Regions from separate parts of the Phyllobacterium sp. CCNWLW109 genome, predicted to be linked through region 3. Evidence: riboswitches for the same ligand, from Rfam matches in the RefSeq annotation. Region 3 holds a riboswitch; each other region holds the start of a gene.
What was found. Region 3 has a riboswitch for cobalamin ahead of V9K92_RS15995 (aromatic ring-hydroxylating oxygenase subunit alpha). Riboswitches for the same ligand answer to the same signal wherever they lie in the genome.

Region 1: linked by a shared signal. The riboswitch ahead of bluB (5,6-dimethylbenzimidazole synthase) and the one ahead of V9K92_RS15995 (aromatic ring-hydroxylating oxygenase subunit alpha) in region 3 are both predicted to bind cobalamin.
Region 2: linked by a shared signal. The riboswitch ahead of V9K92_RS18090 (CbtB domain-containing protein) and the one ahead of V9K92_RS15995 (aromatic ring-hydroxylating oxygenase subunit alpha) in region 3 are both predicted to bind cobalamin.
Region 4: linked by a shared signal. The riboswitch ahead of nrdH (glutaredoxin-like protein NrdH) and the one ahead of V9K92_RS15995 (aromatic ring-hydroxylating oxygenase subunit alpha) in region 3 are both predicted to bind cobalamin.

Annotation. Positions count from the first base shown of each region.
Region 1 is NZ_JBBCBK010000004.1:363,979-366,176, reverse strand. Features, by position in the region: gene V9K92_RS17235 (DUF2293 domain-containing protein) at 1-198, shown strand, start outside; gene bluB (5,6-dimethylbenzimidazole synthase) at 131-874, opposite strand; cobalamin riboswitch at 921-1,113, opposite strand; gene V9K92_RS17225 (MOSC domain-containing protein) at 1,140-1,748, opposite strand; gene ettA (energy-dependent translational throttle protein EttA) at 1,848-2,198, opposite strand, start outside.
Region 2 is NZ_JBBCBK010000004.1:544,708-546,905, reverse strand. Features, by position in the region: gene cobU (bifunctional adenosylcobinamide kinase/adenosylcobinamide-phosphate guanylyltransferase) at 1-24, opposite strand, end outside; gene V9K92_RS18095 (CbtA family protein) at 24-749, opposite strand; gene V9K92_RS18090 (CbtB domain-containing protein) at 875-1,054, opposite strand; cobalamin riboswitch at 1,104-1,336, opposite strand; gene V9K92_RS18085 (cobyric acid synthase) at 1,397-2,198, opposite strand, start outside.
Region 3 is NZ_JBBCBK010000004.1:113,913-116,110, forward strand. Features, by position in the region: gene V9K92_RS15990 (L-fuconate dehydratase) at 1-581, shown strand, start outside; cobalamin riboswitch at 763-961, shown strand; gene V9K92_RS15995 (aromatic ring-hydroxylating oxygenase subunit alpha) at 1,073-2,198, shown strand, end outside.
Region 4 is NZ_JBBCBK010000001.1:974,427-976,624, forward strand. Features, by position in the region: gene V9K92_RS04780 (MFS transporter) at 1-548, shown strand, start outside; cobalamin riboswitch at 658-880, shown strand; gene nrdH (glutaredoxin-like protein NrdH) at 1,125-1,346, shown strand; gene nrdI (class Ib ribonucleoside-diphosphate reductase assembly flavoprotein NrdI) at 1,361-1,774, shown strand; gene nrdE (class 1b ribonucleoside-diphosphate reductase subunit alpha) at 1,744-2,198, shown strand, end outside.

The sequences.
Region 1 (2,198 bases), 250 kb from region 3:
ACCTTGCCGCCGCCGATTGCCGTATGGTTGGCCGCTATTGCCCATGTGCGGCATCAACATACAGACTATGATGCGCTGCGCGACGAAGGCTATGACAAAGAGTCCGCTCGTTTCTTCGTGCTTGATGCGATTAATCGCAAACTGACGGAATGGCGGGCGACACGTCTTCTGGATCCGGATGAGGAAGATCCGAGCTGAGCTGGCCCCAGCCTTCTTCAAAAATAAGGTCCTGTAATTGGATTCTTTTGCGCCAGCCCTTTTTTTCCAGCTCCGGTGCATCAAAAAGCTCGTCGACATAGCCCAGGCATAGATAGGCAACAATCTCAACGTGATCCGGAATGCCTAATATTTGGCGCATGTCATTGTCGTGATAGATGCTCACCCAGCCAACGCCGATACCTTCAGCACGGGCAGCAAGCCACAAATTTTGGACTGCACAAACGGTGCTATAGACATCCATCTGGCGGTTGTGGGTGCGACCGAGCACGACCGTTCCACCGCGTGTCCGGTCGCAGGTGATGCATAAATTGACCGGCGCTTTAAGGATGCCTTCCAATTTGAGAGAGGCATACAGCGCCCGGCGTTCATCTTGAAACAGGGCCTTGGCTTCCTCGTTGGCTTTGGCGAAAGCGCGGTGCACTTGCCTCTTGCGGGCCATATCGCGAATTGTGATGAAGTTCCAAGGCTGCATGAAGCCTACAGATGGAGCATGGTGCGCCGCATCGAGCAATCGCATCAAAACATCATAGGCGATCGGTTTTGACAAAAACTGATCGCGGACGTCTCGCCGGGTATAAATCGCCTTATAAACGGCCGCACGCTCATCGTCAGTAAAATCACCCGCTGGAACCGGACTATCAAAAGCTTCGTGCATTGTTTGCTCCTAACAACGCTTGAGGCCCTCGCCGCCGTCCGCGCAGCTTGGGCTATGGGGTCCGGCCGGTCTTCTGACTTGGGTTCAGCTGAACCGTGCGCCTTCCTGTGGCCTCTCGGCCACCGTGGCATAATGCACGGTCATTCCCCTTACAGCGCTGGGCACGTGCCGGATTTTCACCGGCTTCCCGATTCTCCGCAATCGTCTAAATTGCTGGCACCGGACCTGTTTTCTATTCGCCATGAAAAGGCACTTGGCGCAAGCCTTAGACCCTGTAAATCCACTGTTCGGGAATACGAATATCAACTTTTTCACCGGCGCGTATGATCCCGGGCTTTTCAACCCAAGCGACGATACCCCGCGAGTGCTTGGACACGCGTACAAAATCCAATGCAGTGGTGGTTTCGTCAGGAGTACCCGCATGCGAAGCAATAGAACGACCAGCAATCTTGCAGGGCGCATTCTGTCCATCGACTTTCAACGTCACGCCACCTTCAAAAAACATCAGCGATCTGGGTGGTAGCATCGAAAGGGATGGAATACCGGAAATCACCATGTTTCCACCGATCCATTCAGCTTTCAGCTGAGGCAAGCTCATGCCTGCTGCGATCTCGTCAAGCTCGTCGGCACTCAGAATGGAAAGGTGGCGTTCGTTGCGCATCTCGGTGCCACGCGGATACCAAGGCTCACGTCCACCAGAGCGACGCGTCTGACCCGCGTGAAAGTCACCGACAATACCGTCAAAAGTCAGTTCCAGTGAATCTGTTGGAGAAGTGACAAAATCTCTGTCGAGTGCCTCAAATAGCCCGATCACACGACCACTGACCTTACGCGAAGGGACTATTTCGTCACGATTACCGAACAGGTCAGTCATCATTTGCTCCAAAGAGTTCCCTGCTTTAGAAAAGCGGCAAATTATCTGGCGATTACACCAGCAAAGACAACGGGGAACCTTGCGGTTCCCCATCTATATTTAGCGTGTCAGAGGCTTGTAGCTTGGGCGCTTTGGATTGACGCTATCGGGACCGAGACGACGAATCTTGTCGTTTTCATAATCTTCGAAATTGCCTTCAAACCATTCGACATGGCTATCGCCTTCGAAAGCCAGGATATGCGTCGCGAGACGGTCAAGGAACATGCGATCATGGCTGATGATCACAGCGCAACCTGCATATTTTTCCAAGGCATCTTCAAGTGCTGCCAAGGTTTCCGTGTCTAGATCGTTTGTCGGTTCGTCGAGGAGCAGAACATTGCCACCGGACTGAAGCATCTTGGCCAAATGCACGCGGTTACGCTGACCACCAGAAAGATTTCCAACTTTCTG
Region 2 (2,198 bases), 430 kb from region 3:
AATTTCGCGTTCCAGCGGTTGCATTACTGCTCAAGCTCCGATGAAGCATAATTCTGAATTGCCCAGCCCAGTGCAGTACCAAGTACAACCCAGAAGAAGAGATTGGTTGCCAGTGCTGAGACGGCAAACTCTGAGGCAAGTGTCGGAGGCACCGCTGATGTCAGATCTTCTGCTTCCGGTGCGCCATAAATATGGGGAGCGACAATCAATATAACACCAAGAAGCTTAGCCCAAATCTGCTCACGCAGTACGATCAGATAGACGCCGCCCGCCGTCAGAATGACAGTTATCAGCCACCAGGTCTGCCGCATGGCTAGATCGGCTGCAGGCATAGCAGGCAATTCAGGGGCAAGGCTGAACGCCGGTGCAAAATTGAAGATGAAAAATCCTGCAAGCCCCCAATAGATTCCGTTCTGAAGGGTAATGCGACGACCGAGGAAAAGCGCCGCAGCACCAGTGATCAACGCAAAGCCTGCTCCAGCCACCAGATTGATCAACAACGTATTACCGAGACGTCCAAATGGCAGTTCGGGACCCGCGTCTTCCGCATGTTCGTGCGGAGTAACCGCCGCAGGTGCAGATTCGCTCGCAGAGGCAGGCGTATCATGGGAATGACCTCCGCCACCCGCACTTTCATACTCTTCCGCATGCAATATGAGCGGTACATTTTTTACATACATGGCCGGTGTTAGAATTATTCCGGCAAACAGACCGGCTATGATTGTAGCCAGCAAATATTTGACCAACATGGAGTCCACTCCCCAATTCCAAAAGCGAGACGCCGGGCACCTGCAAAGGCCCCGGACCAAACAAACCATCATTATTTCAATGCTTAAGGGTCGATAGCTGAATCAGCATTTCAGCTATCAAAGACTCAATGGCAAGGAAATCCATATGAATGGCGGGTGTCGTGTGCTGTGTCATGCAGCGTTTCAGAATGTGAAAGACCGACGCCATAAATAATAAACACGCCGAGAAGCAATGACGCAACAGCCGTCGTCAGACGCGATGCGAGTGGGAGAGAAATCGTATTAGAAGTACGAACAGTAGCCATAACAACCTCCGTGCAGGGCCAGAAGGGAAAATCCCCCTCGGTTTTGGGCACTATTACCCTGTGATTGGCAGGTCTCCTGGCTCGCGGGTCGCAAGATAAATGCCGCCTTCCCGGTTTCCCAGTGACTGCCGTCCGCTTTCGCGTTCAGCATGGCATATATCCTAACCGCTCTACAGTCGCGGGGTCGGCTGCGGTGGGATCGCCCTAATGGGTACGACCGTCGCATTCCCTTTTGATCCCTGGCCTTTGGCCAATGCGGGAACCAATCATCTGCTGAACGTTATTCACCAAGCGCTCTAAAAGTCAAACGAATCTGCGACACCTTGATCGCTGCCTACGCCGTCAGACACGTTTAAGCGCAAACAATGCCTCGATATCCAGAACTGACTCCAATTGCGCTGCAATGGAATCGAGCGCCGCATCTACACCAGCGTGATAATCGAGAGCGCCAGCAGATATTCCCATGGACTTTAAAAGTGCTGCCCGGAATGCGTCCGCGTTGAAAAGCCCGTGCATATAGGTACCGAATACTTTGCCGTCAGCGGATATTGCACCATCCGCTATGCCATCAATATTCACGGCTGGCCGGATGCAATCGGGGCCAGTCGTTCGACCAAGGTGAATCTCATAGCCCTTCAACGGTATGTCAAACTGCAATGAATGGGCTTGGACATTGCGCACGGTCTTCTCCGGCTCCATAACTGTATCAATATCGAGATAACCAAGACCTCTAATTTCCCTGATATTTCCTTCAATCCCTTGGGGGTCAGATACTGTTTTACCCAGCATCTGGAAGCCGCCACAAATGCCGATAATATGACCACCTCTGCGCCTGTGCTGATCAAGATCGTGGTCCCAGCCATTTTCACGGAACCGTTGAAGGTCACCAATGGTGGATTTGGAGCCCGGAATAATGACCAAACCTGCATCTGCAGGGATTCGCTCGCCACTTTTGATCATGACGACCTCGACTTGCGGTTCAGCTATCAGCGGATCGAAATCATCAAAATTGGCAATGCGATCAAGCACTGGAACGGCAATTTTCAACGCCCGCCCATCACCTTTGACCAGCCGTTCCAATACAACCGAGTCTTCCGCCGGAAGACGGGAGGCATCTTTCAACCAAGGGACAACCCCGAAGGAC
Region 3 (2,198 bases):
CGCGCGAAGTGATCGGCCCTGACCGCATTCTCATGATCGATGCCAATCAGGTCTGGGAAGTGAATGAAGCCATTGATTGGGTGAACAAGCTTGCCTTCGTCAAGCCGTTCTTCATTGAAGAGCCAACGAGCCCCGACGACGTTGCGGGCCATCGCAAAATTCGGCAGGCTATCCATCCGGTGAAAGTCGCGACTGGTGAGATGTGTCAGAACCGCATCATGTTCAAACAGTTCATCGCCGAAGGCGCTATCGATGTCGTGCAGATCGATAGTTGCCGCATGGGTGGACTGAACGAAGTGCTGGCGGTGCTGCTTATCGCCGCAAAGTATGAGCTACCAGTCTGGCCGCATGCGGGCGGTGTTGGTCTGTGTGAATATGTCCAGCATCTGTCAATGATTGATTATATCGCCGTTTCAGGGACGAAAGAGGGCAGGGTTATCGAGTATGTCGATCATCTGCACGAGCATTTTGTTGATCCCTGCAACATTCAGGATGCGGCCTATATGCCACCCTCGCTGCCGGGCTTTTCAATTGAGATGAAACCGGAATCGATCAAGCAGTATTTGCATCACGGTCTTTAAAGCCTTTCCGCCCGGTAAATGAACCATCGCCGTCTCTGGTGATATTCATTGCTGACATGGAAAGGGTATTGTGCCGCCATTCTGACGTGCCGGAGTGGCGGCATTTTCTGTTTTTTCGGTCGTGTCGTCTTGTGTAAATGCGATGTCGTTTCCGCACCTATTCTTTTTATCATCCGGATGCTTTTATCAGGCTACTTGAGGTGCCGCTTTCTAGGGAAGGTGGAGAATTGGGAAGCCGGTTTGATTCCGGCGCTGCCCCCGCAACGGTAGTGGAGTGAAACGCGGCAAAATAGCCACTGGAGCATGGTTCCGGGAAGGCGCCGTGAGGCTCGCAAGAGCAACTCCAGAGCCCGGAAACCAGCCGCAAGCGATAACACCGACTGATCGCGGTGGGCGATCAAGGAGCATTGTTTTGTATGGGCAGCCATACGGACGGTCTTCTCCGTCACCACCAGTCAGTTCTTTCGCAAATGAGATGGCGAGGACACGACATGGACGCACATAGTGAACTACTCCGGAACCTGAAACACCGGAAACCTGGCTATGGCCTTGAGCAGGCTTTCTACAATGATCCGGAGTATTTCCGGTTGGATATGGAAAATATCTTCTACCGCGACTGGCTGTTTATCGGTCATGATTGCGAAGTGGCGCGACCGGGCAATTATTTTACCGTGCAGATTGGCGATTATCCGGTCGTTATCGTCCGGGACCGCGAGAAGAAAATACGCGCGTTTCATAATTCATGCCGCCATCGCGGGTCGCGCGTTTGTGCTTCTGAACGGGGCACCTCGGCGAAGCTTGTTTGCCCCTATCATCAGTGGACTTATGAACTGGATGGCCGTCTATTGTTCGCGCGCCAGATGGGCGACGACTTCGATGCCAGCCAGCACAGCCTGAAGACGGTGCATTGCGAAAGCGTTGGCGGCTATATCTTCATCTGCCTTGCGCCGATTGCGCCGGATTTTGCCGCTACGCGTGCCATGATCGATCCTTATCTTGCACCGCATCGCCTCAGCGAAACCAAAGTCGCCTTTCAAAGCTCGATCGTGGAGAAGGGTAATTGGAAGCTGGTGTGGGAAAACAACCGCGAATGCTATCATTGCGCCGCCAATCATCCGGAACTCTGTAAGACGTTTCCTGAAGCACCAAGCGTGACTGGCATACAAGGCTCAAAGGATGATCCGGAAATCGTGGCGCATTGGGACAAATGCGAAGCCGCAGGTCTGCCGAGCGTGTTCCGTATCGATGAAAATGGCCAGTACCGCGCGACACGCGTGCCGCTGCTTCACGAAGCCGAGAGCTATACCATGTCGGGCAAACGTGCTGTGGCACGTCAGCTTAGCGATGATGTGAATGCACGGCAGATCGGTTCGCTATTGCTCTATCATTATCCGACGACGTGGAATCACATTCTGGGGGATCATGCCCTTTCTTTCCGCGTTCTCCCGCTTAGCCCGACCGAAACCCAGGTCACGACCAAGTGGCTGGTGCACAAGGACGCGGTGGAAGGCGTCGATTACACCATTGAGGAACTCACGCATGTCTGGCTCGAAACCAATGATCAGGACCGCCAGATCGTTGAAGAAAATGCTTTTGGCATTCGCTCTCCTGCCTATG
Region 4 (2,198 bases), on a different contig from region 3:
GTGCTTTTGCACCGCTTGCGAGTTTTGCGCTCTTTCATATGGTAACGGTATTTCCACTGTCTTGGGTCTTCCTGTTTACGGATCAGGGCCCGGCCCGCTTTCTTTTGATTGAAGCATTCGGAGCGGCTGTGGGCGTCATTACCGTGTTTGCGTCGGGCACGATTGCCGACCGCGTCGGACGCCGGAATCTGCTGGGCGGCACCGCCATAGCCATTGCCGTGTTCAGTGGATTTGCTCCTCAATTGCTTGATGGCGGCGACATCGGCGAACTGATCTTCATGATCCTCGGATTTATTTTGCTTGGTCTGTCCTTCGGCCAGTCATCCGGCTCAGTGGCCTCGCGCTTCTCAAAGAAGTTCCGCTATACCGGCTCGGCATTGACCAGCGATATGGCATGGTTGTTCGGGGCGGGTTTCGCACCGCTGGTCGCGCTGCTGCTATCCAGCCATTTCGGCCTGATAGCTGCGGGCGGCTATCTGCTCTCCGGTGCTGTGTGCACGCTTATAGCCCTCAGCTTGAATCGTCAGACCGACAATCAGGACGTGTAGTCCCTTCCTCACTCATTCCATTTTCGTGCGCAGCGCCAAATTGATTGGCAGCTGTGCATAGTTTCAATTTTGGTTTGATCTAGCTGTTGACGGATTTTTAACATCCACTACTATATATAGTGTTCAAGGTTCTTCCGATTCGCGAGAGTGGGAAGCTAAGACGGGAATACGGTGAGTGGTGCCAATAAGGTACTGTGATGCCGGAGCTGCCCCCGCAACTGTAAGCGGCTAGCACGTGTTCGATACTGTCACTGGGGCTCTAGGCCCCGGGAAGGCAAGAATAAGTGCGTTGATCTGCGAGCCAGGAGACCTGCCTTGATCTGATGAGTCCACCGGCGGGGTGCCGGAGCGGTCGCGCCAATGCACGGGGATTTTCCGTGTAAAACGCTTCCCTGCCCCTCCACGAGCGAGCTACAGGGTGAAGTGCATGAGAAACCTATCCAGCGCATTGATTGTGGGCGACCCGCCGTAAATCGGGCGGCACTTGAGTAAGTCATACAGTTTTAAACCAAACTAGCTGGCAGCAATCAGAGCTGCCAGACCATGTTCTCACGACCAAAATCAAATGAGGAAGTCATGAATATTGTCGTTTACAGCAAGCCGGCCTGTGTCCAGTGCACCGCCACGACCCGAGCTCTTGACCGGCAGGGTATGGAGTATGACGTTATTGATATTTCCAACGATCAGGATGCTCTCGAACTGGTTCAGAGCCTCGGCTACCGCCAGGTACCTGTGGTTGTCGCCGGCGAAAAACACTGGGCCGGTTTCCGCCCGGATATGATCAGCACCCTTGCCTGAGAGGGATGGGTGTCATGAGTGGGATCGTCTATTTTTCGAGCAGGTCGGAGAATACCCACCGTTTTGTTTCCAAGCTGGGCTTCACCTCACAACGGATACCGATCGGCTCTCGTGAGGAGCTGAAGATCAACGCACCCTATATTTTGATCGTGCCAACATATAGCGGCGATGGCGGCAAGGGTGCCGTTCCAAAACAGGTGATCCGCTTCCTCAACCAGGCGGAAAACCGTTTAAATCTCCGCGGCGTGATTGCCGCGGGTAACAGTAACTTCGGCGCGACCTTCGGGATTGCGGGCGACATCATCTCTGCCAAATGCCAGGTGCCTTACCTTTACAGGTTCGAGCTGATCGGCACGGAGCAGGATGTCGTAAACGTCAAACATGGATTGGAACGATTTTGGACACGCTCACGCTCGAACGACCAGTGACAGCCAACGAACCAGTGCTGGATTACCACGCGCTGAACGCGATGCTGAACCTTTATGATGAGGAGGGCAACATCCAGTTCGATCAGGATCGTATGGCGGCGAAGCAGTATTTTCTGCAGCATGTGAACCAGAATACGGTGTTCTTTCACAATTTGCGCGAGAAGCTCGATTACCTGGTAACCGAAGGCTATTATGAGCGCGCGGTGCTTGATCAATATTCCTTCAATTTCATGCGCGATCTGTTTGACCATGCCTATGCCAAGAAATTCAGGTTTCCAACATTTCTTGGCGCATTCAAATATTACACCAGCTACACGCTGAAGACCTTTGACGGAAAACGCTATCTTGAGCGTTACGAGGACCGCATCTGCATGGTGGCGCTGACGCTGGCGCAAGGAAATGAAACCCTGGCGCGGGATATGGT